3 regions of the Rhizobium sp. CECT 9324 genome follow, and region 1 is predicted to be linked to each of the others. Evidence: riboswitches for the same ligand, from Rfam matches in the RefSeq annotation. Region 1 holds a riboswitch; each other region holds the start of a gene.
What was found. A riboswitch is a leader RNA that binds a small molecule or an ion and turns the genes downstream of it on or off. The one in region 1 is predicted to bind cobalamin.

Region 1 (10,187 bases):
AGCGCGTGCCTGTCTGCCGTCGAGCAACTGGCGGCAGAAACTGCCGACGGCGGCCCTGGTGTGATCATCGGGTTCCCGCGTCAGAGCGAGAAGGGACGGCATAATTCGGTGGCCATTCTTGATGGCGGCAAGATCCTTTCGTTTCGCGACAAGATCGATCTGCCGAACTACGGCGAATTCGACGAGAAGCGCGTCTTTGTCGAAGGCGAGATGCCCGGACCGGTCAACTTTCGCGGCGTGCGCATCGGCGTGCCGATCTGCGAGGAAATCTGGAACGATGCCGGCGTCTGCGAGACGTTGGCCGAAACCGGGGCCGAGATCCTCTTGGTGCCAAACGGTTCTCCTTTTTATCGTGGCAAGGTCGATGTGCGTCATCAGGTGGCCCTGCGCCAGGTGATCGAGACCTGCCTGCCGCTCATCTTTGCCAACCAGTTGGGTGGCCAGGACGAACTTGTGTTCGACGGTGCAAGCTTTGCCTTCAATGGTGACAAATCGCTGGCGTTTCAGATGAGCCAGTTCGAGGAGACATTGTCTGTCACGACCTGGAAGCGGACCGAAAGTGGCTGGCGCTGTGATGAAGGGCCGATGTCCCGCATTCCGGAGAAGGAGGAGGCAGACTACCGCGCCTGCGTTCTCGGTTTCCGCGACTACGTCAACAAGAACGGCTTCAAAAGCGTGGTGCTCGGCCTTTCAGGCGGGATCGATTCGGCCATTTGCGCGGCAATTGCTGTCGATGCTCTGGGGGAGGAGCGGGTGCGCACCGTCATGTTGCCTTATCGCTACACGTCGAAGGACTCCTTTGCTGACGCCGAAGCCTGCGCCAAGGCACTGGGTTGCCATTATGATATCGTGCCGATCGCCGATCCGGTCGAAGGCTTCCTGTCGAGCCTTGCCGAAATGTTCGAAGGCACGGAAAGCGGGATTACCGAAGAGAACCTGCAAAGCCGTGCGCGCGGGACGATCCTGATGGCGATCTCCAACAAATTCGGCTCGATGGTGGTTACCACCGGCAACAAGTCGGAAATGTCGGTCGGCTATGCGACGCTCTACGGCGACATGAATGGCGGCTTCAATCCGATCAAGGACCTGTACAAGATGCAGGTCTACGCGCTTTCCGCCTGGCGCAATGCCCATGTGCCGCCGGGCGCACTCGGTCCATCGGGCGAAGTGATCCCAGCCAATATCCTGTCCAAGGCGCCGTCGGCCGAACTTCGACCGAACCAGACCGACCAGGACTCGTTGCCGCCCTATCCGGTGCTGGACGATATCCTGGAATGCCTGATCGAGAAGGAGATGGCGGTCGAGGACATCGTTGCCCGCGGCCACGACATCGCAATCGTGCACCGGGTCGAGCACCTGCTCTATCTGGCCGAATACAAGCGTCGACAATCGGCGCCGGGGGTCAAGATCACCCAGAAGAATTTCGGCCGCGACCGTCGCTATCCGATCACCAACCGTTTTCGCGATCGCTGAGGGGCTGCGAAACCGATTTCGCGGCTGCATGGAGGAGACGTGATGCGCAGTTCGGTCGAGATCTACAATATCCGCACACGGCTGAGCCGTGTGGTCTGGCAGACCGCCGATCTGGTCGAGGCACCGAACTGGTCGCCGGACGGCTCCTATCTGCTGATCAATGAAAACGGCCTGCTCTACCGGCTTTCGCCGAAGGGTGGACAAGCACCGGTACAACTCGACACCGGTTTTGCGATCGAATGCAACAATGATCACGGAATATCGCCGGACGGATCTCTGGTCGTCATCTCGGACAAGACGGAGCACGGCAAATCCTGCATCTATGTGCTTCCCGCCATAGGCGGGCAGCCGCGCCAGGTGACGGCAAAACTGCCATCCTATTGGCATGGCTGGTCACCTGACGGTCGCAACCTTGCCTATTGCGGCATTCGCGAGGATGTCTTCGACATCTACTCGATTTCCGTGGATGGCGGCGAGGAACGCAGGCTGACCATGGGCGAGGGGCGGAATGACGGGCCGGATTGGTCCGCCGACGGCGAATGGATCTATTTCAACTCCAGCCGCAGTGGCCTGATGCAGATCTGGCGCATGCATCCCGATGGCAGTGATGTCGAACGCATCACCTACAGCGATACCGGTGACTGGTTCCCGCATCCTTCGCCGAAGGGCGACAAGCTTCTGTACCTCTCCTATGCGCCGGACGTGTTCGATCACCCGCGCGACCACGAGGTCAGTCTGCGGCTGATGGATATGGATGGCGGCTCGCCAGAAACCCTGTTCGAACTCTTCGGCGGGCAGGGCACGATCAATGTGCCGAACTGGTCGCCCGATGGCGATGAATTCGCCTTTGTCCGCTATTTCCCCGTCACCGACTGATGCTCGTCGCAGGCTGATGCTTGCGTCCTCCAGCGATCGGTCTACAAGATTGACGATCAGGTGCCCGCAGTCTTGCGGGAGAATCGGGAAGCCGGCGCAAATCCGGCACGTGCCCAACGCTGTAAGGTGGATGCGCGCGCAAGGGGAAACCCGGCCACTGGTGGACAAGACCGGGAAGGCGGCGTGTGCAGCAGATGCCAAGTCAGAAGACCGGCCTGATGAGATAGACTTGCCCGCGCGGACGGCGGGCGGTTGCGCATTGTTGGGGATTTGACGATGCACGACGAACCGAACGAGTTTCTCGTCCGGGCCGGTTGCTTTTCGACGGAGGAAAAGCATGCCGTCTACCGGGCCATCCATACGCGCCGCGATGTGCGTGATCAGTTTCTTTCCGATCCCTTGCCGGACGACCTTGTCCGACGCCTGTTGGGTGCTGCGCATGCCGCGCCCTCCGTCGGCTTCATGCAGCCGTGGAATTTTCTGCTGGTGCGCGATGATGAGCGGAAGCGTGAAATCTGGGACGCTTTCGACCGGGCCAACCGCGAGGCCACTGCGATGTTCGATGCCGATAAACAAGCGGCCTATCGTGCGCTGAAACTCGAGGGGATCCGCAAGGCACCCCTCGGCATTTGTGTGACCTGCGATCGGGATCGCGCCGGTCCCGTTGTGCTGGGGCGCACACACAATGCACGCATGGACAGTTACTCGACTGTCTGCGCCATCCAGAACCTATGGCTCGCGGCGCGCGCCGAGGGTGTCGGACTCGGCTGGGTGAGCATTTTTAACGAGAGCGAGTTGAAGCGGATCCTGGGCATTCCCGACCCTATTGAAGTCGTCGGCTATCTTTGCCTCGGCTATGTCGACACGCTCTACTCGGCACCGGAGCTTGAGGTCAAAGGCTGGCGATCGCGCCTGCCGCTCGACGAATTGGTCTACGAAAACAGCTGGGGAGACCGGCCTTCCGCGTTCAACACTGCGGCCGGTGTCATTCCTGTAGAGGCTGCGGACCAGGTGCCGCCGGCTTCCTCAGATTGATCGCCCCCGTCGCCGGAGGCAGAAACTGTGGGCCGACCTTGCGGATATTCGAGGCGCTGCCATCATAGGCGCGTTCCAGCGGCGGTGCGACGGTTGCAGAAGCCGATTGGCTCTGCGGCTTTGGCGCGATGGTGAGGATGGAAGACTTGTAGTCCGGAGCAGCCTGCCTCGGGCTCAATCGTTGTCTTGCCTGCTCATGATAACGGGCAAGATCGCATCCACATTGCTTGGTTTCCCCGGCCGTGCGGTTGCGATAGGCGAATGCGTTGGGAAGGTCGCGATATGGCCTGCCGGTCACTGCCGAAATCATGTCCGATGTCTCACTGTACTCTGGAGCGTGGAAATACAGTTCGGTTTCGGTATTCGGGCACATCTGCTGGCACTGGCCTGCGTCCCGGGCGAAATTCATCGCCGAAGTGTTGGACGAAATCGGAAAAAAGCCGCCATCGCAGGTACGCACACACAGAGTGCGGATATTGCCGGTGGGCAGCGGGGCTGGCTGGTCGGACAGGACACCCGGGGCGTTGCGGCTGACTTCATACGGTTCGGCCAACGTGTCGAGATAGGGGACGCGCTGAGCTTCCTCTGGCTCGCTCGCAAGCGTCGCGTCGGTGTCGGGGCTGCAACCATTGGCCACCAATGCTTCGCTCAATCTCGTCCGCGAGCCCTGACTTGCAGCGCTGCCTGATCGAATTTCCTGTAGTTTTGCTGTGAGGATGTCCCTGTTTTCTTCCATCCTGTCGATTGCCTTGGAAAGGTCTCCGCAATCGTTTCCTCCGTCCGGGCGCACAATCACGACCGCGGAGGTCAGGCAGCGTAACCTCTTCTGGTCCTGCTTCGCCTTGCGAAGCTCCAGATTTTGTTGGGCAATGGCGCTGGCATAACGATCGATTTCGGGATTGTCACCGATGATTGTTGACGCGTTCGCAAGTCGGTCGCGCAGTCGCTCACAAACGACCGACGCCGAAGCCGAATTGGGCAGGACCCAGGCCAAGCAGAACGCAGCAACTAGAAGTCTTGGTATCCTCGTCGGCAAAATCGATTTCCCGGTGGCGCGTCGCACTCCGTGTGCCCGCGCCTGCTCCTACACCAGCTAGGCGAGAATACGCCAGTTAAAGCTAAAGTAAAATGACGATGCCGACATTGACCGCCATCGCTGCTGCGCCGTTGGCGGTCAATCCTGTTGTTTAAGCCGCGCGTGCCATTTCGAGCGTCATCGGTTGCTCCAGGACGCTGCCACGGATCGATGCGATGCTTTTCATCCGGGTGAGCAGGTCGTCCGTGATCTGCCAGCCAACGGCAACCGCCTGCACGGAACCGATCCTGTGCGGGGCGGCAATACGCGTGCCCGGGCAGCCCATGCGCTTGAACATGCGCTCCAGGAATATGTCGGTGACGGTTACGATGTGGCTCAGTCCTGATGCCAATCCGAGTTCTCCGACGCCGCACATCAATTCGGCTGCGGCAATGGTGACCTGGTTGCTGGCGCGGTCCTGCGAGATTTCCGGATCGATACAGAAACGGCTCGATTCCCAGATTGCTGCGCTGCGAATTTCTTGGCTCCCGCCCAGCAGGATGGGAAACGTATCGTCGAGCATGTTCGGTCCAAGGGTTGGCAGCAGGCGAAGAGCGCCCCGCAGACGCCCGGTGTCCCCGTAGGATAGTACGTAAAGCGGATTGGCCTGGTCGTAGTGATCAATTTCCCACTCGCCGAGAACGCCAACGTCCCAATTCAGGAGATCGTGGAAGATTGTTTTGCGCAGGCGATGCATGGCGTCGATTTCGGACGGATAGCGTTTGCGGTTGGCGCCGTTAATGATCCTGATCATTCGTCACTCCTTCAGTTGAATGGAGTGCCGAGGATGGCGATTGCAGTTGACCGATGAAACTTTCGGTAGAGACAGCTACGCGTCTGCAATCAAATATTCCATGAGGTCGGAGAAGGGCTAAATCAGTTCCAATGCCTCGTGCGGATTCGCAATCAGATTGCGCCAGAGCGCTTCGGCAACTGCCTGCGGGTTGGTCATCACGTTGAGTTTTCGGCGGGCATTGGACATGAAAAAGCGCACGGTGCGCTCGGTGATCCCGAGAATTGCAGCAATTTCCCAGTAATTCTTGCCGGCTGCCACCCACGACAAGGTCTCAATCTCTCGCCGTGTGAGCCTGTCAGGCGCATGCCGCGGATATGCGTCTGGACGCTTGCGTGCAAGCATTTTTGCGTGAAAGCTGACAGCTAGGGCGGCAATGTCGCGATCATGCACCCGGCGCAGATGCGTCCACTCATGCTCTTCCATATCGGCCTGTATGACGAGGAAAGCGGCTCGGCCATTGTGAGACAGCATGGGGTAGCACGCAGCGACCGAGTTCAGACGAAGTAGGCGTGCAAGTTTTGCGAGGTTTTGCCCTGCCAGGGTTTTGGGGGCGATATCCCGCCAATCGAATGGCTGAACCGCCAAGTCTGCATGTCTCAGCGGGGCCAGCATGAGTGTGTCGCGCAGATTGTTCGTCAGCTTGTTCAGAGTTGCCAACGGCGTGTGGTAAAGACTGTGGGCGACAATGCGACTGTCAACGATCATTCCGTCGAAATAGAGCAGGTGAACGAGGGAATACGTCTGGCGCATGCGATTGAAAAATTGCGCAGGCTCGACACGCTGATCCTGCTCGAGCCAATCACGCAGTCCGAAATAGGCCTCCGCAGATGCCATGGAAAAAACCCTAAAACCAAGGGTTCAGAATGGTTTGGCTTGCTGCGAATTGTCCAGCGGCAATCTGTCCTTGCCGCTGGTAATCGGCCGAAAACCTTGAAGGCCGTCGTCCCGCGGTGGGGCGGGCGACGACGTTATGCCGGTTGCGAGGCTTCCACGACCGCCAGGGCCGCCATGTTGACGACGCCGCGCGACGTCACCGAGGTTGACAGGACGTGAGCCGGCATGGCGGCACCCAGAAGGATAGGACCGACATGCAGTGCATCCATCATGGTGCGCATGATGCCAAGCGAGATGTTGGCAGCATCGAGATTCGGGAAGACGAGCAGGTTGGCTTCGCCCGTCAACGTACTGTCCGGCATGGCCCGTTTGCGCAGTGCTTCCGACAGCGCCGATCCGCCCTGCATTTCGCCATCCACCTCCAGTTCGGGTGCCTCCTGACGCAAGATTCCGAGCGCACTGCGCATCTTTGTGGCGCTTGGCGAGGGGCGCGAACCGAAATTGGAGTGCGACAACAAGGCTGCTTTCGGGGCAATGCCGAAGCGCCGGATTTCCTCGGCGGCGAGCCTTGTCATTTCCGCGATTTCTTCAGCCGAAGGGTCGTCGGTGACAAAGGTGTCGGTAAAGAAGATCGCGCCACGCTGCGAGATCAGCAGGCTGAGACCTGAAAAGTCGCGCACGCCGGGGCGCTTGCCGATAATCAGCCGGACGTCACGCACATGGCGGTCGAAACGGCCTTCGACTCCGCAGATCAAGGCATCGGCATCACCGCGCTTCACTGCAAGTGCGCCGATTACCGTGGTGTTCGTGCGGACAATCGTGCGGGCGGCTTCCGGGTTGATGCCGGCGCGGCCGACAATGGCAAAATAGTCATCGACATAGTCGCGGTAGCGCGGATCGTCTTCCGGATTGACCAATTGGAAGTCGACACCCGGACGGATACGGAGGCCGTAGCGCTTGAGGCGGGTCTCGATGATTTGTGGACGACCGATCAGGATTGGTTCGCCGATGCCATCTTCAAGCAGGACCTGGGCAGCGCGCAGGACGCGCTCATCTTCGCCCTCTGCGAATATGACGCGTTTTTTGGTGGCTATTTTTGCCGCAGCGAAGATCGGCTTCATCACGAAGCCGGAGCGGAAGACAAAGCGGTTCAACTGGTCGAGATAGGTATCGTAGTCGCTGATCGGACGGCGAGCGACACCACTGTCGGCTGCGGCGCGGGCCACAGCCGGGGCAATGCGCAGGATCAGGCGTGGATCGAACGGCGAGGGAATGAGGTAGTCGGAACCAAACGTCGGTGTCTCGCCGGAATAGGCCTTGGCGGCCACTTCCGAGACTTCCTCACGTGCCAGCGCTGCAATGGCACGCACGGCGGCCATCTTCATCTCTTCGTTGATGGTGGTGGCGCCGCAGTCGAGTGCACCCCGGAAGATATAGGGGAAGCAGAGAACGTTGTTTACCTGGTTGGGGAAGTCCGAGCGGCCGGTGCAGATCATCGCATCCGGGCGCGCCGCGCGCGCTTCTTCAGGCATGATTTCCGGCTTTGGATTGGCCAGGGCCATGATCAGCGGGTTGGGCGCCATCTGTACGAGCAGCTCAGGCTTCAGTACGCCTGCCGCAGACAGTCCGAGGAAGACGTCGGCGCCGTGGATGCTGTCGGCCAGCACGCGCTTATCGCTTTCCTGGGCGTAGACTTCCTTCCAAGGGTCCATGAGCTCATTACGGCCCTTGTAGACCAGGCCTTCGATGTCGTGGACCCAGATATTCTCGCGCTTGGCGCCAAGGATGACGAGAAGATTGAGACAGGCGAGTGCTGCGGCGCCGGCGCCGGAGGCGACGATCTTGACCTCCTCGATCTTTTTTCCTGCGAGTTCGAGGCCGTTGAGGATCGCAGCCGCGACGATGATCGCCGTGCCGTGCTGATCGTCATGGAAGACCGGAATGTTCATCTTGGCGCGAAGCTGGTCTTCGACTTCGAAACACTCCGGAGCCTTGATGTCTTCGAGGTTGATGCCGCCGAAGGTCGGCTCCAGGGCCGAAATCGTCGAGACCATCTCATTGACCGTCGGCGCTTCGATTTCAATGTCGAAAACATCGATGCCGGCAAACTTCTTGAACAGAACTGCCTTGCCTTCCATCACCGGCTTGGAGGCGAGAGGGCCGATATTGCCGAGACCGAGAACCGCGGTACCATTTGAGATCACCGCAACGAGGTTTGAGCGCGCCGTATAATCGTCGGCGGCAGCGGGGTTTTCCTGAATGGCAAGGCAAGGTGCAGCGACGCCTGGCGAATAGGCCAGCGCCAGATCACGCTGGTTGCCGAGCGGCTTGGTCGCCTGGATTTCCAGTTTCCCCGGTCGCGGATAGCGATGATAGAAAAGCGCCTGCTCATCGAGGTCCGCAGAGGTGTTGGAGGCTTGCGGCTTGTTCTTGTCCTGGGAATTCATCGGCTCACCGGCAGTTTCTTGAAGGGGAAGTGTGGGTTCCTCAATACACGAATTGCCCGCAAGTGGTAGCCGCTAAGTGTGCTGTTCGGTACTGTGTCATCTTCCTGAAACACGACTCTGGTTAAGCGCTTGATAAAGAGTGCTAGAGGACCGCGACGTGGAAGAAGCCAGCGAAATCCGCCAATTCAGGACACTTTTCATCTCGGATGTCCATCTTGGTTCGAAAGCGGCCAAGACCGATTTCCTTCTCGATTTCCTGCGCCTGCATGAGGCGGAGACGATCATTCTGGTCGGAGACATCGTTGACGGATGGCGGTTGAAGCGCAGTTGGTACTGGCCGCAGGAATGCAACGACGTTGTGCAGAAGCTGTTGCGCAAGGCGCGCAAGGGCACGCGGATCGTCTACATCCCCGGAAATCACGACGAATTCCTGCGCGGCTTTCCGGGTACCCATTTCGGCGGTATCGAGGTCGCTGAGCGTATGATCCACGAGACGGCCGACGGGAAGAAATATCTCGTCCTGCATGGTGACGAGTTTGACGTTGTCGTGCGCAATGCCCGACTGCTCGCCTATCTGGGCGATTGGGCCTACGACACCGCGATCGCGATCAACATTTTCCTTGCAGCCGTCCGGCGCCGTATGGGCATGCCTTATTGGTCGTTTTCGGCCTGGGCGAAACTGCAGGTCAAGCATGCCGTCAATTTTATCGGCGAATTCCAGAAGGTTGTCGCCGAAGAAGCCCGCCGGAACGAGGTCGATGGCGTTATCTGCGGCCATATTCACCATGCGGTCATGGAAGACATCGATGGCATCCACTATGTCAACACGGGTGACTGGGTGGAAAGCTGCACTGCCATTGTCGAGCATCACGACGGCCGGTTTGAGTTGATTTCCTGGGCGCACAAGATCGGTGAAGCAGCTTCTTCCAAGCGAATCGCATCGCCGATGGTTCCGATTTCGTTGCCGGCGCTGGCTGACATTGCCGAAGCTGAGGGCGTCCGCGCAGCCTGAGCGCAGCGGACAGGTGCTGGAAAGCGACAGCCCAGCCAGATTAAAGCCATGGTGTGCGATTAATTCCCAGTTAAGGATTACATCGCCATTTGCGATGGTTATAGTGCACTTCCATTTTGTAGGATTTGCGTGGACGGGATTCGTTGTGGCCCGTCATTTTGGAAGTTGTCTTAGCCTTGAACTCGGTTCAGCCTGAAATCGCGCGTATCACGATCGATGACCTGCCGGAGGGGCGTGGGCGTGTCATTCGGCTCGCCGGAAACTGGAAAAATACCAGTCTCAGCGCCATGGTCAAAAGCGCAGGCAGCCTTGTGGATGACAAGTCCGGGGTTGCCGAAACCGTGGATCTCGACAGTGTTGTCAGCATGGATACAGCCGGCGCCTGGCTGGTTCGGCGTTTCGTCGCGCAGCGGCAGGCTGACGGGCGCGACATTTCGATCGAGGGCGGTACGCCTGAGATGCGTGAACTGATCAATGCGCTGCCCGACCGCGTTCAGCCTCCGGAAAAGAAGAGCAGCCGCAGCAGCCTGTTCGAAACCATCTTCGCACCCGTGGGGATGCTGACAGTCAGTCTCTGGGAAGATTTCGTCGCCATGATGTTTGTGCTCGGCTCTGCCGTGCGCGGCGCCCAGACGAAAT
Region 2 (10,187 bases), on a different contig from region 1:
TCGTCGTTGAGGACGATGATCAGGTGCGGGAGACCGTGGTGGCACTGCTGGTGGATCTTGGCTATCGCGTGCTGAAAGCCGTCGATGCTGGGAGCGCGCTCAATGTCATCGACAGCGGCATCCCGATCGACATTCTATTTACCGACGTCGTTATGCCCGGGGCCCTGAAAAGTCCCGAACTGGCGCGCAAAGCCCGTGAACGATTGCCAGACATCGCGGTGCTTTTTACGTCCGGCTACACCGAAAACTCGATCGTACATGGCGGCAAACTCGACGCCGGCGTCGAACTGCTGTCGAAGCCTTACACCCGCGACGCCCTGGCCCGTAAATTCAGACACGTTCTCGGCAACCAGCGTCAGCGTGGTCGATCAAAGCCATCCGAGCTCCAACCCAGCCATGAAAAGCCAGCCGCAAGCTGTGAGATGACTACGCAGCTGACCATCGTTCTGGTTGAGGATGACGCACTCATCCGCATGAACACCGCTGATATACTGCAGGAGGCCGGGCATATCGTTGTCGACGCAGGCAGTGCTGAAGAAGCCATGACCGCACTTGAAACCGTCGCGTTCAACGTATTGGTGACGGATGTGAACTTGCCGGGTCTATCGGGCAAAGAGCTTGCGGAACGTGCTCGCGCCCTGCGGCCCTCCTCTGCGATCGTGTTCGCGACAGGGGATACGTCTCAAGTCAGTGCGCAAGGCGGCGCCATGGTTCTCGGCAAGCCTTATAGCGCAGCCCAATTGCTGGCTGCGGTTCGCTCCGGTTGGCTACAAAACGCCTGAGCCTGACCATGTGGAAAGTCTGATCCATGCAACGGACAGGTCACACGCCCAGTCGAGCATTGTGCTCTTGCGGCAACAGAACAGCACGCTGCTTGATCGAATTGTCATATGCCTTGCCGGTCGCAAGCCGACTGCCCTATAAGGCGCGATGACTTCTGATTCAAAGATTTTCGTCGGCCTGAGGTCGACCCGTAAAAAACCGGCGCCGCATCGCGAGACGAGTGGCCCGAAATGCCAATGGGACGGTTGTGACAAAAGTGGCAGCCATCGCGCACCCGTCGGACGGGATGCGGAAGGGCAATACATCCTGTTCTGTTCCGAGCACGTCAAGGAATACAACAAGGGTTATAATTTCGCCACGAACCTGTCAGACCCGGTGACGGCCCGCTATCAGCGGGAAGCTGCAAGCGGCAGCCGTCCTACCACTGGTACGAGCAAAAAACCGCCTTCTGAAATGCCCCTTCCTTCGACCGCCCGCTCCGGGTCAGCCAAGGCGATCAACGCTCGTAAAACTGCGGCTCAACGTCAAGCGGCAACGGCAGAACTTCAGCGGCGCACACTCAAGGTGCTGGAAGCAAAGGCTTTCGAAGCGCTCGGACTTTCGCAGGATGCGACGCCAGCGGAAATCACGGCCCGCTATAAACAGAACCTCAAGCTGCACCATCCGGACGTCAATCTTGGCGATCGCAATTCGGAGGACAAACTGCAGGAATCGATCAACGCCTACAAGATCCTGAAGCTGAACGGCTTTTGCTAGACGGGCGACGCCAGTCCGCACAGCTTCCGGTGACGATCAGTCTAAGGCGTGATCGCCACCCGGACCTGCCGCAATAGATCGTTGACGCCGCGTGGCAAATCCTTGCCAGCCGGCATCAGGCCAAGATCCCTCAGACCTTGCGCCACCTGATGGATGATGGGTTTGCGCAAGCCGCTACGCTCGCAGAAATTCTCGGTGCCGAACACCTGGTCTGGTGTGCCGTCCATCACGATCTTGCCCGTCGCAAAGACGGCAACCCTGTCCGCCCATGCATGCGCCATATCCATGTCGTGGGTTGCCACCACCACCGCGACCCCATTTGCGGCCAGCACGTGCAGGGTTTCGGTGAGTTCCTCAACGCCCTTTGGATCGAGCCCGGCGGTCGGCTCGTCGAGCAGCAAAACCGAGGGAGACATGGCAAGGACACCGGCGATTGCGACCCGCTTGCGCTGACCAAAGCTGAGCAGATGCGTCGGGCGATGCGACAGCGCATCAATTCCCAACGCATCCAACGCATGTGTCACGCGATCCCGGGTGTCACTGGGGGAAAGGCCGAGGTTGAGAGGCCCGAAGGAGACGTCCTCGAACACGGTCGCTGCAAACAGCTGATCATCTGGATCCTGAAGGACAAGGCCAACTCGAGACCGAAGTTCTGTCAGATCTCTACGGCCGTAGCGAACGGGCTTTCCGTCCAGCAGCACATCTCCGGCGGAAGGCCTGAGTGATCCGTTGAGAAGCGACAGCAGGGTCGACTTACCGGCACCGTTGGCGCCCAAGATCGCCAGCTTCTCCTGCCCCCGGATTGCGAGGGAAACCTCATCGAGAGCAACAGTCCCATCTTCATAGGCGAAATGAACCCTATGCGCTTCCAGGATCATCCGAGCCACCACGTCATTGCAGATACACCGATCAAGCCTGCGCCAATCAGCAGCAACCGCGGACCCGACGCCGGCCTTTCGACCGAGATGAAATTCAAGCGGCCCGTGTAACCGCGCGCAGCAAGGCCGGCATCCATCCGTCTGGCCCGGTCAAACACACGCGGCAGCAACGACGCAAGCAAAAGACCGTTGGACCTCAGCATCCGGCGGCGACTGCTATAGCCTAGCCGGGCGCCAAGCGACTGCTGGCCAGCATCAAGACAATCGAGCAGCAGCCAGATCATCCGGAACATCACCATGGCGATATCCGATATTTCGACACTGAGCCCTATCCGCTGAAACAGCTGAAGAATGCTTGACAAGGGTGTGGTCAATGCCAGGAACAACAAGGCTGAGACGCAGACACTGCTTCTCAGCGCGACAAAGAGCGCTTTCTCTATGCCTTCGCCCGGGACGACAGATACGATCGGCACGAAATCGACCGCGGTGACGGAGATCAATTGAGCCACCGTGCCCGTCGTAATGAACAGAAACGGTATGCGCGCCGCTCGCAGGATGTCGCGCCATGCGATACGCGCACCAACCCTCATAGTGGCCAGCATAACAACGAGGAACATCAATTGGCCTGTCCATCCTGCCGATAGGAGTGACGCAGCCATCACCCCGCCGGAGAAAAGGAGTTTTTCACCGGCGGCGTGATGACGCCACCGGTTAGTCTGGGCACAGCGATCGATGGCGCGCATCGGTTACAGTGTATCCGCGGTTTTCTTTGGCGACGTCCTGCGGCCGAAATAGAAACCGACAAGTCCAGCACCCAGCGCTGCCTGCAGGGCAAACAGCAGGCTCTCGATCTCCCCACTCGGCGGCTCCCAGAGCGGTGCCGCCCAAGGCTGGTAATCGGGTTGGATTTCGGTGATTGCAGCTTCGGCCTCACCGTCAGCACCACCGAATTCGGCATCGCCGCCGTGATGAATGACGAGCGGAAGGATTGCCAAGGCAATGACGGCGAACAGCATCCAGAGATTACGTTTCAGCATGATCAGGCCTTTGCGGAGAAGATGTTGAGCGCATTCAGTTCGCCGCGGCTGTAGCGCTGCAGCAGGTTGAACACGATGACGGTCAGCAGGCCCTCGCTGATGGCCAGCGGAACTTGCGTAAATGCAAAAATCCCTAGGAATTTGGCAGCGGCACCCGTCATTCCCGATACCGGATCAGGGAAGGCCAGCGCCAGTTGCAGCGAAGTGGTGACATAGGTTGCAAGATCGCCGACCGTGGCCGCAAAAAAGATCGCCACCGCTCCGCTGAAACCTGCCCCGGTGATCCCCTTGAACAAGCCGTAGGCGACGAAGGGCCCGACGATGGCCATCGAGAATATATTCGCACCGAGGGTCGTCAAGCCACCATGCGCAAGGAGCAGTGCCTGGAACAAGAGAACAATCGTTCCCAGCACGGTGGTCACCGTGGGTCCGAACAGCGATGCGGCCAGACCCGTGCCCGTTGGATGGGAACAACTTCCGGTCACTGATGGAATCTTCAAAGCGGAGAGCACAAAAACATAAGCGCCGGATGCCGCCATCAGCAGTTTGACCTCTGGTTTTTCTCGTACCAGCGTCACGATGCGCCTGGCACCGTAAATCACGAATGGCGCGGAAACCGCGCCCCAGCCAACCGCATGCGCGGCCGGCAGATAGCCTTCCATAATATGCATATAACACCCTCAACCACGCCCGCCGCGTGGCCCGAAAAAGTCACCACGGATGTCGTGGCCCAGCGATGGCAGGTCTCCTGGCTCGCGGGTCATAGCTCGGTCCGCCTTATCAGCCGATCACTTGGCCAATGGCATTCTGGACGTCGCTCACCGCTTACAGTTGCGGGGGCAGCCACGGTCTTGGCCCCTGATGGGTAATCCTCACCGTGTTCCCTTTTCATCCGCCATCCCTTGGTCAGGCGGAACCATCTGGTGAAATTCATAGGCGTGCGGCGGGAAAATGACAATGGAACGAAACAGAAAAATCGATCGTCAGGCAAAAGCTGAAGACGACGGAAATTCCCTGCGCGAAAGTGAAAATGGGGCAAGCCGCCAAGCCATAGAGGTGCTATGGTCGCCTGATAAACATTCAGAGCTCCCAGTCAGGCAACGTCCCGGCGCATGCTCATCATTGGAGCGCAAGGCCAAAATTCCAATATGACGATTTTCTCCGTAAGGCATGTTACCGAATATCGCTACAAACGACCGGTGCATTTCGGCGAGCATCGGCTGATGTTTCGACCGCGCGACAGCTACGACCAACGCCTTCTCGACGCAACGCTCCTCTGCGATCCACATCCACAGCAGATACGCTGGATTCAGGACGTGTTTGGCAATTGCGTCGCGATTGTCGATATCACCCGGCCATCGACAAGCCTGCGTTTCGAAACCTGGATCACTGTCGACCACACGCCGCAGGTCGCACTCGATCTTGAGATTGACGAGGCAGCCGCAACCTATCCATTCTCCTATGACCCTGAGGAGCAACCGGACCTTGAGCGGGTCATTCAACGGCATTATCCGGACCAGAGTGATGAAGTCGCCAAATGGGCCAGCCAGTTTGTCGCACTTGGAATGGCCACGCCAACGGGTCAGCTGTTGATGACCATGTGTTGCGCGATCCAGGAAAGCTTCAGTTATGCCCGGCGACATGAACCCGGCACACAGACACCGCAGACGACACTGTCGTCCCGCAAGGGCACCTGTCGCGATTTCGCCCTGCTGATGGTCGAGGCCTGTCGTGCGCTTGGCATGGCTGCCCGTTTCGTCACGGGCTATGTCTATGTCCCGGATCGCGACGGTTCGACGACCCGTGGCGGCGGCTCCACACATGCCTGGTGCCAAGTCTATATTCCGGGTGCCGGCTGGGTCGAATTCGACCCAACAAATGGCATTGTCGGCAACCGTGACTTGATCCGCGTCGGCGTTGCGCGCGACCCACGCCAGGCCGTGCCGCTTTATGGAAGTTACGACGGTGGGCCAACTGACTTTGCGGGCATGTCGGTACAGGTCAACGTGACGACGAAACCTGCTGACGATAGAAGGCATTTGCCTGGGCATGTGACGGAACACTCGTCCCTGCTGAGCGTTCACTCATGACCCAGCGCCGACCGGCGATTTGTACGGGCACCGAACCGAGGAATTCATGAAGATAAGAGCTGGCTTCAATCTGGGCTATGAATGCACCCAACCAACACCAATGCTACTGGCGTTGAACATTCATCCCTCCCGCCGCGTCGACCTCTTATCAGAACAAGTTTTGACCTTCGATCGAGACATTGAAGCCTGGAATTACATGGATGGGTTCGGAAACGCCTGCTCGCGTATCCTCGCTCCGCCGGGTCTGACCACAATATCAACGTCGTTCGATATCTATGACGACGGCCAGCCCGACATCATCCCCGAACATGCCGTCCAGCACGCGATCAAGGATCTGCCGGATGATGTCCTGGTTTATCTGCTGGGCAGTCGCTATTGCGACACCGATCGCTTGGCCGATTTCGCCTGGCAGAACTTCGGCACCACCCCAACAGGTTGGGCGCGCGTCAAGTCCATCCTCGATTTCACCCATGACCGCATCGTATTCGACTACAACAGAGCCGATTCGACCCGATCCGCCTATGGCGGCTTCATGGACCAAACCGGCGTCTGCCGCGATTTTGCGCATCTGGCAATTACGCTTTGCCGCTGCATGAACATTCCAGCCCGCTACTGCACGGGCTATCTGGGCGACATCGGCGTGCCGCAGGATCCGAACCCGATGGATTTTAGTGCTTGGTTTCAGGTCTATCTTGGCGGCTGCTGGCACACGGTCGATGCCCGTCACAACAAGCCGCGTATCGGGCGCATCTTGATGGCGACCGGGCGCGATGCCATTGACGTGGCCTTGACCACCAATTTCGGCCCCGCACAGTTGGTTCGTTTCGAGGTTATCACCGACGAGATCATCGATGCCTGACCAGACTACCAGTTTGTGAACGAGCCGTCGGTCCGGCGCAGATGCGGCGGCTCGGCGTATTCGAACGGCATTTTCTGCAATTCCGCCTCGTTGACATCCACTCCCAGGCCCGGCGCGTCAGGAACGACATAAAACGCGCCATCCATCTGAATCTGGCCTGGAAACAGGGTGGAATTGTCGAAGCCCCAGTGTTGCTCCGCCGGGCTCTGGCGGCATTCCAGCCAGCTGAAATTGGCGACAGCCGCGCCAAGATGCACGGATGCCGCCGTACAGATCGGGCCCAGCGGATTGTGCGGCATAAGATCGATATAATGGGCTTCACACAAGCCCGCGACCTTCATCGCCTCGGTGAAGCCGCCGACATTGCAGATATCGATCCGGCAGAACTGCAGGATATCGCGCTCGACATAGGGCAGGAACTGCCACTTCGATGAAAACTCCTCGCCGATTGCGAATGGCACATTCGTCATCTGGCGCAAGGCTTCGTAGGCGGTTGGTGCCTCGTCACGGATGGCCTCCTCGATGAAGTCGATCGTGCCACTCGGCATTTTCTGGCAGAAGGAAGCAGCTTCCGCGACGCTCAGCCGATGATGATATTCAACGCCCAGCGTCATCGCGTGGCCGACTTCCGCACGAGCGCGGGTCACCCATTCGGCGGTCACGGCAATGGATTCCCTCGGCTCGAAACGCTCGGTGTTTTCCTGGCCGGCGGCAATAAAACGCACGCAGTTCCATCCGGCCTCCTTCAGCAGAACAGTCTGCTCGATCATCGCCTCGCCCGGCTCTGCGGATGTCGTTGCAAATGCCGGTACTAGATCGCGCTGCTTTCCTCCCAGCAATTGATAGACGGGCACTCCGAGTGCCTTGCCCTTGATGTCATGGAAAGCAATATCAAGGGCGGCGATCGCCGCCGTCAGAACACGGCCACCTTCGAAATACTGGCTCCTATACATTTCCTGCCATAGAGCCCCACAGCGCATCGGATCCTGTCCCAGCAGGAACTGGGCGTAGTGGTCGATGGCACCCGCTACCGCTTTTTCACGGTAAGACAGCCCGGATTCGCCCCAGCCATAAATACCGCTGTCCGTCTCTACCTTGACGACCAGTTGGTTTCTGACGCCAACTCTTGCGATATATGGCTTGATGGCAGTAATTTTCATGTGCGATTCCAGATAGTTTGACGCGGTCTATCGAAGCAGGTCCGGCAGCCAGGTTGAGAGAGAGGGGAAGAATATCAAGAGCAGGATGATGCAGATCTCCGCAATGATGAACGGGAAAAGTTCGCGCATCAGTGGAGTTAGCCTGATGTTGCCGATCTTCATCAGAATGAAAAGGACGACACCGACTGGAGGTGTGATCAACCCCATGGCGAGCGATAGAATGATCACCATCGCCGCTTGAATCGGATCGATGCCGAGTTGGATCACCGTGGGCATGACGAGTGGCACAAAGATCAGCAGTGCAGCACCAATGTCGAGGAACAAGCCAAGGATCAACATCAGGACCATGATGCCAACCAGAAACAGGACCGGGCTTCCCTCGAAGTACGGCGCTGCTGCCGTAACCATTGCGCCTATTCCAAGCAGGTTGAGGGCGTAGGACAGGATGGAGGACGCCGCGACCAACAGGTAGATCGTTGCACTTGCCCTCGCGGAAACGATCAATGCACCCCAGATATCCGCAAGGTTGATGCTTCGGAACATGAATAGCCCGAGCATCGTCGCCACAAAGACGGCAATACCTCCACCTTCGGTGGCCGTGAACGCACCTGTGACCATCCCGCCAACAATGATGAAGGGCAGTAACATGACGGCTGTGCCTTCAAGAAGCAGCTTTGGCAGTTCGTCGCGCTTCACTTTGACAATGGACGTTGGCAGACCGCTGCGTATCGATTTCAACAGGATCACTACGCAACACGCCACGCCAAACAGAAGGCCAGGTACGACGCCGGCGACAAACAGATCGACCACTGAAAGGCCCGAGACGGCAGCCATGATGATCGCGAGGCCCGACGGGGGAATGATAGGACCAATGATCGACGATGCCGCCGTCACCGCGGCAGAATATTCCTTCGTGTAGCCCTCCTTCGGCATGACTGTCATGAAAAAGCGTCCGAGTGCGCTTGCGTCGGCGACCGCCGACCCGGATATCCCGGCAAACAATACGGAAGTGCCGACATTTGTGTAGGCAGTACCGCCCGGAAGGCGCCCAGTAAAAATTGATGAAAGATATATCAACCGCGTGGTGATGCCGCTGCGGTTCATTATTTCCGCTGCCAGAATATAGAACGGCATGGCCAGGAAGACGAAGCTGTCGACACCGGAAAAGAAGCGAGTGACGATGACCTGGAGCGGGATCCCGGTCAGCCACACGCCCAGCGTGCCGCCGAGACCCAACGCCATTGCAATTGGCACGCCGCCTAGCAGCAGCACCATGGAAACAAGTGCAACCCAAATCATATCAAATCTCGCCGGAAAGGAGTGTCAGGTGGCTATTCATGGACTTCGGTTTCAAAGCCAGAGATCCAGCAGAGAACGATCTGGATAAGGATCAGCACGGAACCGATCGGAATCGCCATATAGGGAACAACCATGGGGATACCGGAAGCTGCCGCGTGCTGCGACAGGTTCCGGATGGCGGCGGCCCATCCATAATAAGCGAGAAACACAAACAGGATGCCACCAATCGCATAAAGAGAGCTGCGGACAAGAGACCGGTATCGTGGCGAGACGAGGTCCTGCAGCCCCTCAACGGCCATATGTTCGGCTCGGTATACCGCTGTGACGCTACCGAGCATCATCAACCACATCATGATGTAGCGCATCGTTTCCTCGCCCCAACTTAATGAGGTTCCCATCAGATAGCGCCCCCCGACCTGGGCAAAGTTGATCAGGCAAACGATCAGCAGGATGGCAGCAGCCAGGGTTTCGCAAACCTTGGCTAGGGTGCGTGATAGATCTCGTATCGTCATTGCGCGCTTCCGTGGCTAACGTGAACGGTGCCGAACCCTGTCCGGCACCTTGAGGCAGTTCGGACGTTACTCTGCCTGCTGATAAAGTTTTGCCTCGGCCTCACCAACAGAGGCCTCCATCTGCTGCAGTAGCTCCTCGCCGACCTGCTCCGCGATATATTTGCGGACCGGTTGATAGACGGCGTCCTTGAAAGCCTGTTTTTCCTCGGGCGTCGAGGTATGAACCTGGACTCCCTTTTCCTCGGCAATCTTTTGCGCGTAAATCCAGTCGCCTTCCGTCTTCTGAACGTTTTCAACCGAAGCCATGAGGCGCGCGCCTTCCTGGACGATTGCCTGGTGAGCTGGCGGCAGCGATTCGAACCAGCTCTTTCCGACGACGATAATATGGAGGCCGAGTACATGTTCGTTGAGCGTCAGATGCTTTGCGACATCTGCAGCGCCGCCCGTATAGAGCACCGGTGGCGGGTTCTCGAGCCCGTCGACTACGCCCTGCTGCAGCGCCATCACCGCTTCAGAGCCAGCGATCGGGGTCGGATTGGCACCGAGGGCCTTGACCATTTCCATGTAAACCGGGCTTTCCATTGTCCTGATCTTCATGCCCTGCATATCGGCAGGCGTCTTGATGGGACGAACATTGTTGACGAAGGATCGGAAACCGTTTTGCGAAAACGCCAGAGCTTTGATGCCGGTCTTCTCCTCAATATCCTTGAGCATCCACTGGCCGAATTCGCCGCTCATCACGTCCCATGCGACCGGCGCGGAGCGGAAGAGGTAAGGCAGCGACCAGACCTGTATCGGCTTGTAGAATCCGGC
Region 3 (10,187 bases), on a different contig from region 1:
CGCGCTGCGGCGGCTTGCCGAATACAAACGGCTCATTGGCCCGCTTGTCGCGGATGTTTCCGTTGGATCTCAGGAAACAGCCGTCACGCTGACCTGCTATGGTTATGACAGGCTGCCGCCGCCTAGCTTCGCTATCACGGAAGCCGTGTTTCTGACCCAACTCGCCCGGATGGCGACGCGATCCGCCATCCGGCCACTGTCTTGCGAACTCGTGACATTGCCCGGGCATCAGGCCGAATGCGAGGCGTTTCTCGGCTGCAGCATCCGACAAGGGTCGACCAATACCATTCGCTTTTCCGCGGAAGACGCCGCTCGACCTTTCCTGAGCGAAAACCTCGCGATGCGGAGTTTTTTCGAACCCGGTCTTCGGGCCCGTCTGGCAACCCTTGACGGCGAGGCATCCATTTCCGAGCGGGTGCGTGCAGTGTTGTTGGACATGTTGCCGAGCGGAGCATCGTCCATCGACGAGGTCGCCAAGAGACTTGTGATGAGCACCCGATCTCTCCAGCGTCGGCTGACGCAAAGCAACCTGAACTACCGCGATGTTCTGAGCGATCTGCGGCGCGAACTTGCGTCCCACTACCTTCATCATTCGGATCTGTCTCCCGCAGAGATTTCCTACCTGCTGGGCTTTGACGATCCAAACTCGTTTCTAAGGTCTTTCAAGGAGTGGACCGGTCAAACCCCGGGCCGCTTCCGGTCAGAGTCGCGCGACGTCAATGAAGATGAAGTGCGGAACGTTCAGGGCCATAGGTCCAAAACGTCATTTTGACTGCAAGCGTTTCGGCATCCGCATGTGAGGTATTTTCAGGGGAGCACACCCGATATTTGCCGGCGGCGTCAGGATGACTGGCAACTAGCAAACAATGGCCGCTGATCACGCGCCATGTGGCCTCCCCAATATCGAAACTGAGATAACCGCATGTCCAGAAAGCCCAGCTTTCTGGGATCGGGATGCCCTTGTTCGGCGAGAGAAAGCTCGTCGACAAAAACTTCAACTGAGACTTCTATAGGAGAGAATGCATGGCTGAAAGTCACGGCGACAGTCTTTTGGGCGAGGCATTGGAAGCAAGCGCCTATATTGACCTGTTTCGGAATGCACCTGCGGAATTTGCTCAATCCACGTCGCTTGCGTTTCGCGCAATTGGCAGAGGATGCGCGATTTCTCTGCCTCCTGCGCCGACTTTGGTGCTCAATCGGATACAGGGGTTGCATGGGCTGGATGAACTTATGGAGGCCTATGGCTGGCTGGAGCGGGGAACGGGCACCCATTATCTCCAGATCAACCGTGAGCTTGCGTCTGCCGAGGTCCTTGAATGGCTCGATGCGAAGCGGCTGATCAAAGAAAATCCGAACTGGTCGAAGCTCATGTGGCGCGGCGATGCCGTGGATGAGCATCCGTCCGAAGATTTCCGCATCCGAGCAGCGACTGCTCAAGACGCTGACGTGTTCGGGTCAATAACCAGTCAGGGTTTCGGACTTCCTCCCGCCATTGGCCGGATATGGCAGGGCGTTGTCGGGACGGATTCCTGGATTTGCCTCATTGGCTACTGGAAGGATCAACCCGTTGCCGCCGGCGCTATGTTTGTCAACGATGGCTGCGCCTGGTTGGGCGTGGGTACAACGCTCCAGGAGCATCGCAACAAAGGTCTCCAGAAAGCTTTGATCAGTGCGCGTTTAGGGGCAGGTCTGCGGCGGGGCATCAAGACATTTTATACCGAGACCGTTCGCTTTGCGAACAACGTGGACGTGCCGAATGTCTCCTTGCAGAATCTTGAAAAGGTCGGTTTCCGTCGGGTCCACGAGCGCTCGAACTACCGCATTCCCCCATTTTCCGGATGAGTTTGGACAGGGGTCAAACGTTCCGACGAATGGGTTCAAGGCGAGGACGCCGGAAAGGTGTTTTGGTCGAGTTCATGCCGCCCACCAGCAATGACAGCTTTGCGTAACATGTCAGTTCGGACACCAGCCGCACATGACAAAAGCGGCGGACACGCACCAGCAGGCTTAGGGCTGTGCGAGCCGTCCGGCCGCGTAGTCGCGCGCGAGCGCAATGAAGGCCTGGAAGGCGGCGGAGGAATTGCGCCGATTGGAATAATAGAGGCACAGCGGCACGAGCGGCGGCGTCCAGTCTTCGAGAATGCGCACGAGCCGTCCCGCTGCGATGTCTTCGCGGACATCGGTTTCCATGAAATAGCCAATCCCCACGCCGTTCGCCACCGCGATCCGCGCCAGAGATGCTTCGTCAAGAGTGATCGGCCCCTCGACGTCGAGTTGCAGTTCTTCACCCTCCTTCTCGAACCGCCATCGGAACAATGCGCCATTGGGAAGCCGCCCGCGAACGCAGGGGTAAGAGAGCAGATCCTGCGGCACCTGGGGAATAGCCCTATTTGCGAAAAAGGCGGGAGATGCGGCAACCGCCATGCGCCGCATCTTACCCAGCGGTATGGCGATCGCGTCGCTGGGCACCAGATCCGCGCTGCGCACGCCCAGATCGAAGCCCGCCGCCACAACATCAACAAGCCGCCCCTCGGTGACGATGTCGATATGAACCTGCGGATAGAGCTGCAGATAGCTGAGAACCAGCGGTGCCATGATCTCGCGCGCGGCCGTCGCGAAGGCATTGATGCGTAAGATGCCGGACGGCGTCTCCTGTTGGGAGCGCGCCGTATTCATCGCTTTTTGGATGCCCTCGAGCGCAGGTTTGATCTGTGCGACGAAGATCCGCCCCGCATAGGTGAGCGAGACGCTGCGCGTGGTGCGATTGAATAAACGCACGTCAAGCTGCCGCTCGAGCTTGCCCACCGCGTTGCTGATGGCCGTGGTCGACATGCCGAGATCGAGCGCCGCCGCTCGAAACGAGCCGCAGCGAACGATGGCGAGAACCGCTTCAAGTTCGATCAGCGAATGCCGAGTCATTGTCCCGATTTCCGTAACACGTCATCGCACTTTATCTTGCTTATCAGGAGAAAAGTCCATCGCTAACTTAGCCTCATCACCACTGAGGAGAGATGACCATGTCAATGAACCTACCCAAGCCGATCGCCGACTATGTCGAGGCAAACGCCCGTCTCGATATCGACGGCATGATGAAGCCCTTCCTGGATGACGCCGTCTTCATCGACAACGGCAAGCGTTACGAGGGCCTGGCTGAGATCCGCAAGCTACTCAAGGACGAAGCGATCGCGGTAAAGGCGATCTTCACGCCCGACGCTGTTCGCGAAGAAGACGGTAATGTCGTGCTCGAAGGTCCCGCTCATGGAGACTTCCCGGGCAGCCCGATCCGCTTCACCTATCGCGTAACGCTGGCGAACGACGCCATCAAGAGCCTGGAGACTACAGTATGAGCATCCAGGCAGATTCCAAAGAGTTCGCTGGCAAGCGCGTGCTCGTCAGCGGCGGCACCAAGGGTCTGGGTCGCGCCACGGTCGAGCGTTTTCTCGCCGGCGGAGCCCGTGTTGTCACGGCCGCCCGCACGATCAAGGACCCGATCGCCGGCGTTGAATATGTCCAGGCAGACCTGACCACGGCAGAGGGCAGCGAAGCGGTCGCCAAGGCGGCGCTTGAGCGGCTGGGCGGCATCGACATCCTTGCCCATGTCATCGGTGGCTCGGGTTCGCCGGCGGGTGGCTTCGCCGCGCTGACGGATGATCACTGGCTCGCCGAACTGAACCTTAACCTGCTGGCGACCGTCCGGCTCGATCGCCTGTTGATCCCGCAGATGCTTGAGCGGAGCAAGGGCACTGTGGTGCACATCACCTCAATTCAGTCCGTCCTGCCGCTGCCTGAATCCACGACGGGCTACGCCGCCGCGAAGGCCGCGCTGAGAACCTACAGCAAGTCAATCTCGAAAGAGCTCGGTCCCAAGGGCGTGCGGGTCAACTCCGTCTCGCCTGGCTGGATCATGACCGAAGCCACCGGAGATTTTCTCGAAATGCTTCGCACTGCCAATGGCGGCACGATTGAGGATGCGCGGCAGTCCGTGCTCGATGCCTTGGGTGGGATCTCGATCGGGCGCGGCGCCGAGCCAGAAGAGGTGGCCGACCTCATCGCCTACCTCGCCTCCGACCGTGCTGCTGCGATCCACGGCGCCGAGTTTGTAATCGATGGCGGTACCATCAGCACGGTCTGAGGGTGCCTCCCGACACCCGTCCTCTTTTTAGGGAGGGCGGGTGTCTGTATGCGGCCGATGACAATCGATCGATGCCACCGCGCAGCACCAGACTCCCATTCCGGTTTGAAAGGAACACCATGTTCGCCGTCTTTGCAAAAGAAGCGAATCTCCACGACCCCCTTGCCTCTGTTGTCGTCGGCGAACGCCCTGATCCGGTCGTGAAAGAGGGCTGGGTGCGCGTGAAAGTGACACATGCCAGCCTAAACCGGCACGATATCTTCACCCTTCGCGGGATGACCTCCCAAGAGGAGCCGATCCCGTTCCCGATGATCCTGGGCAATGACGCGGCAGGATTGCTCGAAGACGGGACGTCCGTCGTGCTCTACCCGGTAATGGGGACAGATAGCTGGAGGGGCGACGAGACGATCGACCCTCACTGGCACGTTCTCAGCGAGCTTGTGCCCGGAACAATGGCTGACTATGTCGCGGTTCCGAAGCGCAACGCGGTGCCTATTCCTGAAGGTCTGTCCCCGCTCAATGCATCACTGCTTGGCACTGCCTGGCTCACGGCTTATCGCTCTCTCTTCACCAAATCACGACTGATCCCCGGCCAGACCCTTCTCGTGCAAGGGGCTTCGGGTGGTATGTCGACGGCGCTCATCCAGATGGGGCGGGCTGCTGGCTTCGAAGTGTGGGTCACGACCCGCAATGATGAAGGCGCAGCGATCGCCGAGCGGCTTGGTGCGAACCGGATATTCCGGCATGGTGACGTGCTTCCGCGCCGCGTTGACGCGGTCGTTGACAATATCGGTGCTGCGACATGGGCAGACAGCCTGAAAACTGTCAAACGGGGTGGCGTTTTGGTGATCAACGGCATCACGACTGGCCACACCGCCGAGACCGATCTGCTGCGCATCTTCGTCGAACAGATCGACATCCGCGGAACCATTATGGGTACACTCGAGGAAATGAAGGCCATGATGCAATTCGTCATCCGCAACAACATAACGCCCGAAGTCGGAGCGGTGGTGCCAATGACCGAAGCCCGCGAGGCTATCCGCGACATGATCGAAGGGCGCACCCGGGGGAAGACCGTGTTCACGCGATAACATGATTGATGAAGCTTACCGCTCTCGCTTGGGGCGCGGCGTTACAGTGAAATTCTGAAGCAAGGTCCGCTCTTTGCTTCGAGGTGCCCAAGCCAGACCACCGTCGTGAAGACTTTCGTACGCCGGCAGGCGCCCGAAACTCTTCACGAAAGCGGTCCTTCATTGGATGGCCAGACACACCCGCCAGAATGACGGGTGTTCAACATTGGCGTCACTACGAAGACATTGCCTTCGATAGACTACGCGACCTTTGCAAGATCACCATGCGGATCGAGGACGTATTTTGTCGCTGCCCCCTGATCGAAGCTCTCGTACCCCTGAACGGCGTCATCAAGCGGTATGATCTTGGCGTTGACGATGTCAGCGATCGGTAGCCGGTCGTGCAGGATCGCCTGCATCAGCTGCCGATTATATTTCAGGACTGGCGTTTGGCCCGTATGGAACGACTGTGCCTTTGCCCAACCAAGTCCGAAGCGAAGAGACAGGCTGCCCTGCTTGGCTGCTTCGTCGACAGCGCCAGGGTCCTCGGTGACGTAAAGACCGGGAATGCCGATCGAGCCAGCGGCGCGGGTGATCTCCATCATCTGGTTGAGGACGATGGCCGGCTGTTCGCCGCCGGCATGGCCGCGTGCTTCGAAGCCGACCGCATCGATCGCGCTGTCGACTTCGTTTGTGCCGACCACCTGCGCAATCATGTCGCCGAGACGATCGCTCATGGAAAGGTCGATGGGCTCGAAACCGACCTTGGCGGCGTGCGCGAGACGATCCTTGTTGAAATCGCCGATCATCACGACTGCCGCACCGAGGATACGTGCTGATGCAGCCGCAGCAAGACCGACCGGGCCGGCACCTGCGACATAAACCGTTGATCCCACGCCAACGCCCGCTTTGACTGCGCCGTGGAATCCGGTCGGCAAGATGTCTGAGAGCATCGTGAGGTCGCGAATTTTGGACATCGCTTTATCGCGATCCGGGAATTTCAGGAGATTGAAGTCGGCGTAGGGAATGGTGACGTAGCGCGCCTGGCCACCGATCCAGCCGCCCATGTCGACATAACCGTAGGCGCCACCAGCGCGTGACGGGTTAACGGTGAGGCAGACGCCGGTGTCCTGCGATTTGCAGCAGCGGCAGCGGCCGCATGCGACGTTGAATGGTACGGAAACGATGTCGCCGACCTCGAGCATCTCGACGTCGATTCCTTTTTCGATGACTTCGCCGGTGATTTCGTGGCCAAGGACGAGACCCGGCATCGCTGACGTTCGACCACGAACCATATGCTGGTCCGATCCGCAGATATTCGTCGAAATGACCTTGAGAATGACGCCATGCTCGATGCGGCGGCCATCGGGGGCCTCAAGCTTCGGATCGTCGATATCCCGGACTTCGACCTTGCCGGGTCGCAGATATACGACGCCTCGGTTCTTGCTCATTTTCATCTCCTCCATCGTTGCAACCAAACAGCGCCGCTCCTCCGCGACACGGTCCAGTCATTGAATTTCCCTGGAAGACACGAAACCCGGCTCCAGGGCATGGCGACCACAACGGAAATGGAGAGGTCAGGCGACACTGCCCATTGCCCCTCGATTGCCCGCCGCAATCGGTCTGCTCAACACTCAGGGCTGGATTCCGGACTTCGGAACTGTCTTTATGGGCTGCCCAACGCCTTCGCGGTGTTATCACCGGTGGCATTCGTCGGGTTTTTGTTCCGTTACCGTTGCGGGGACAGCGCCGGCATCACGCCGGCTTCCCAAATTATCCGCCACGAATTCTGTCGCGGCGGCACCGTGAGCGAGGTCTAAAAGATCACGGCTGTGACTTCGCCGCGCTTGGGAATGCGACATGTCTGGCGTGCGCGACGACATCCTGCCTATTCAGAAATCCCAATCTTCGTCTTCGGTCGCTACCGCTTTGCCAATGACGTAGGAAGACCCCGAGCCGGAGAAGAAATCATGGTTCTCGTCGGCATTCGGCGAGAGGGCAGACAGGATCGCCGGATTGACATTGCAGGCTTCCGGGGGGAACAGCGCCTCGTAGCCAAGGTTCATCAGCGCCTTGTTACCGTTGTAGTGCAGGAACTTCTTGACGTCTTCCGTCAGGCCGACGGCGTCATAAAGCGCCTCCGTGTACTTGGCCTCGTTGTCGTATAGCTCGAGCAGCGGATCGAAAGCGAAGTCTTTAATACTCTGCCGTTTCGCTTCGGGTAGGCGCTCGACGGCGCGCTGGAACTTGTAACCGATATAGTAGCCGTGCACCGCCTCGTCGCGGATGATGAGGCGGATCATGTCGGCGGTGTTGGTGAGCTTGGCGCGGCTCGACCAGTACATTGGCAGGTAGAAGCCGGAATAGAACAGGAAACTTTCGAGAAAGACCGAAGCCACCTTTTTCTTGAGCGGATCACCCGAGGCATATTGCTCCATGATCAGCGCCGATTTTCGCTGCAGGAACTCATTCTCTTCCGACCAGCGATAGGCGTCATCGACGTCGGGTGTCGAGCATAGCGTCGAGAAGATCGATGAATAGGAGCGTGCGTGAACGGCCTCCATGAACGAGATGTTCGACAGAACGGCTTCCTCGTGCTGGGTCGCAGCATCTTCCATCAGCCGCACGGAACCCTGACCATTCTGGATGGTGTCAAGCAGCGTCAGTCCGGTGAACACGCGGATGGTGAGTTTCTGCTCTTCGGGCTTCAACGTTGCCCAGGACGGGATGTCGTTCGACAGCGGCACCTTTTCCGGTAGCCAGAAGTTCCCCGTCAGCCGGTTCCAGACTTCGAGGTCCTTGTCGTCCTCGATGCGGTTCCAGTTAATGGCGCGGATAGGGCCCATGCAACCAGACTGAGTCGCCGTTCAGCCTGCGCTCCTCGAGCCGATCCCCCGCAAGCCGAATGGCCTCGCGCGCAGCGGTCGGGGAGGAACAGCATAGGAATTTGGCGGTGCAGGCAGATTGTACAAAAGCGCAAACCTGATCGGCTCGGTGCGCGGCCGCCCCTATTGAGATAGCTGAACTGTTGCATCGTCCCCCAAGCTCCCATAAGGTTAACCTAGGCGTGAAAGTGTGCCAACGCGCATTCGGTTGAAGATGCATGACTTCCCCCCGGTTCAATGCGAGCAAGACCTTCTCGGCAAAGCCTGTTCGGGCGATGAGCGTGCGTTCGGCTGTCTGATTTACCTGCATCGTCGCCAGATCTTTGGTCACTGCTACCGTATGCTCGGCTCGCCACATGACGCTGACGACGCACTTCAGGAAACCCTTCTCGCAGCTTGGCGCGGGCTTGCGACTTATGATGGGCGCGGCTCTTTCGCGGCGTGGCTCTACCGGATCGGGACCAATGTCTGCCTGCGATTGATTTCGAAACGCCCCAAGCGGCTTTTGTCGTCGGATCATGGGCCGGCAATTCAGTCAACTTCCGATCTTGGCACGCTGGTTCCGGGTCGCGTGTGGGTAGAGCCCTGTCCAGATCAGGACCTTTCCGACGAGGGTGATCCGTTCCACCATCTGGCTCGTCGTGAAACGGTGTCCCTGGCCTTTGTGGCGGCGCTGCAGCATCTTCCCGGGACGCAGCGCGCGGTCCTTCTGCTGCGCGATGTTCTGGAGTTTTCCGCAGCAGAGACTGCCGGGCTACTCGACTTGTCCGTGCCCGCAGTGACGAGCGCCCTGCAACGGGCGCGCGCCACCCTGCGTCAACGACGTCCACCCGACCCGAGCCGGGAGGAGCCTCTGCTTACTTCGGCCGACCGGCAGGGTGAATTGCTGAACGCCTTCGTCTCGGCTTGGGAACGCAGGGATGTCGGCGCGCTTGTCAGTTTGCTTGCCGAGGATGTCCGCTTCACCATGCCCCCGCTTCCGGCCTGGTTCGACGGCCGAGCCCAGGTTGCGCTGTTCTTCCGCGAGCGTGTCTTTGCAACGGATTGGCGGCTTCAACCGTTGCGCGCAAACGGGCAGGCGGGGTTTGCCTGCTACCTCAGGCCCGACGGTGCCCATCGGTACCAGATGGCGGCGATCCTGCTGACAGAGTTTCATGGTGACCGGATTGTGCATCTGCAGAGCTTCCTTGATCCGTCGCTGCATCGTCGCTTTGGGCTTCCGGAAGAAAACCTCTGATAATTTGGCAGGGGTCCGATTAGTTTTCGCGCGCGCCTGTCTCATTCCTGATGACGGGCCTCCAACAAGGGCCGCGTCACGATGCAACTTGGATGGAAAGGCGAAAATTCGTGGCCAAGCTTATATTTAGCAATCTCATGTCGCTTGACGGTTTCTGTGCGGGTCCGGGAGGCGATCTGAACGGACTTCCCATGGGGGCAGAGTTCGACCAGCACAATCGGGACCTGTTGCGCGGAGCGGGGACGCTTCTTTTCGGGCGTGTGACCTTTGACCTCCTGCGGTCCTTCTGGCCGGGCGTGTTAAAGGAAATCGCGCCCGATCCATTGCTGGCGGACATCGCCGGTCGACTTGCCAAGGCGCGCAAGAGCGTGGTCAGCAATCAGTTGACACTTGGCCCGACCGATAACTGGGGCGATGCCCGCATCATTAGCGGCGCCGAGGTCAATGCCCATGTCCGAGAACTGAAAGCTGCAACGGACAGCGATGTGGTGGCTTTCGGAAGCCGTCATCTGATGAACGCGTTGCTCGGGCAGGGTTTGGTCGATGGACTGCACGTTCTTGTTGGTAACACTGTGCTCGGCGAAGGCGAGCGGCTCTTTCTGGCCCCGCCGTGCGGCCGTTTGATCTTAGTTGATCATCGCCAGCTTCCGCAAAGCGAAACGGTACTGCTGCGCTATACCTGCAATCAGGCCTAGCCTTGCGCGCTTGCGCGGAAGATCCGGCAACCCGCACGCCGCTGAGTGGTGTCCGGTTGCCGGATGTCACCGAAAACGCTAACATCCGGGCATGGCCTTTGACTTCTTTAGACGCGTCTCTCCGCATCCATGGATCGACAGCGTCTGGCGGTTTTCCTTTCACGACGA

Region 2: it holds a riboswitch for cobalamin, as region 1 does, so the genes downstream of both, LQ231_RS20755 (energy-coupling factor ABC transporter permease) here and bluB (5,6-dimethylbenzimidazole synthase) in region 1, are expected to answer to the same signal.
Region 3: it holds a riboswitch for cobalamin, as region 1 does, so the genes downstream of both, fdhA (formaldehyde dehydrogenase, glutathione-independent) here and bluB (5,6-dimethylbenzimidazole synthase) in region 1, are expected to answer to the same signal.

Annotation. Positions count from the first base shown of each region.
Region 1 covers NZ_CAKKMZ010000001.1:2,857,929-2,868,115, reverse strand. Annotated here, with positions in the region: gene LQ231_RS14035 (NAD+ synthase) at 1-1,473, shown strand, start outside; gene LQ231_RS14030 (hypothetical protein) at 1,516-2,349, shown strand; cobalamin riboswitch at 2,391-2,583, shown strand; gene bluB (5,6-dimethylbenzimidazole synthase) at 2,626-3,384, shown strand; gene LQ231_RS14020 (DUF2865 domain-containing protein) at 3,335-4,036, opposite strand; gene LQ231_RS14015 (acyl-homoserine-lactone synthase) at 4,572-5,213, opposite strand; gene LQ231_RS27220 (helix-turn-helix domain-containing protein) at 5,331-6,089, opposite strand; gene LQ231_RS14005 (NADP-dependent malic enzyme) at 6,224-8,536, opposite strand; gene LQ231_RS14000 (UDP-2,3-diacylglucosamine diphosphatase) at 8,694-9,548, shown strand; gene LQ231_RS13995 (ABC transporter permease) at 9,725-10,187, shown strand, end outside.
Region 2 covers NZ_CAKKMZ010000002.1:159,931-170,117, reverse strand. Annotated here, with positions in the region: gene LQ231_RS20780 (PAS domain-containing protein) at 1-782, shown strand, start outside; gene LQ231_RS20775 (DnaJ domain-containing protein) at 931-1,539, shown strand; gene LQ231_RS20770 (ATP-binding cassette domain-containing protein) at 1,581-2,417, opposite strand; gene cbiQ (cobalt ECF transporter T component CbiQ) at 2,414-3,160, opposite strand; gene LQ231_RS20760 (energy-coupling factor ABC transporter substrate-binding protein) at 3,164-3,454, opposite strand; gene LQ231_RS20755 (energy-coupling factor ABC transporter permease) at 3,457-4,125, opposite strand; cobalamin riboswitch at 4,175-4,390, opposite strand; gene LQ231_RS20750 (hypothetical protein) at 4,412-4,606, shown strand; gene LQ231_RS20745 (transglutaminase family protein) at 4,603-5,544, shown strand; gene LQ231_RS20740 (transglutaminase family protein) at 5,591-6,403, shown strand; gene LQ231_RS20735 (mandelate racemase/muconate lactonizing enzyme family protein) at 6,409-7,575, opposite strand; gene LQ231_RS20730 (TRAP transporter large permease) at 7,591-8,838, opposite strand; gene LQ231_RS20725 (TRAP transporter small permease) at 8,895-9,374, opposite strand; gene LQ231_RS20720 (TRAP transporter substrate-binding protein) at 9,441-10,187, opposite strand, start outside.
Region 3 covers NZ_CAKKMZ010000002.1:792,978-803,164, forward strand. Annotated here, with positions in the region: gene LQ231_RS23445 (AraC family transcriptional regulator) at 1-772, shown strand, start outside; gene LQ231_RS23450 (N-acetyltransferase) at 1,024-1,842, shown strand; gene LQ231_RS23455 (LysR family transcriptional regulator) at 2,008-2,919, opposite strand; gene LQ231_RS23460 (nuclear transport factor 2 family protein) at 3,018-3,347, shown strand; gene LQ231_RS23465 (SDR family oxidoreductase) at 3,344-4,132, shown strand; gene LQ231_RS23470 (zinc-binding dehydrogenase) at 4,204-5,223, shown strand; gene fdhA (formaldehyde dehydrogenase, glutathione-independent) at 5,463-6,653, opposite strand; cobalamin riboswitch at 6,823-7,025, opposite strand; gene nrdF (class 1b ribonucleoside-diphosphate reductase subunit beta) at 7,095-8,048, opposite strand; gene LQ231_RS23485 (RNA polymerase subunit sigma-70) at 8,278-9,324, shown strand; gene LQ231_RS23490 (dihydrofolate reductase family protein) at 9,435-10,019, shown strand; gene LQ231_RS23495 (helix-turn-helix domain-containing protein) at 10,111-10,187, shown strand, end outside.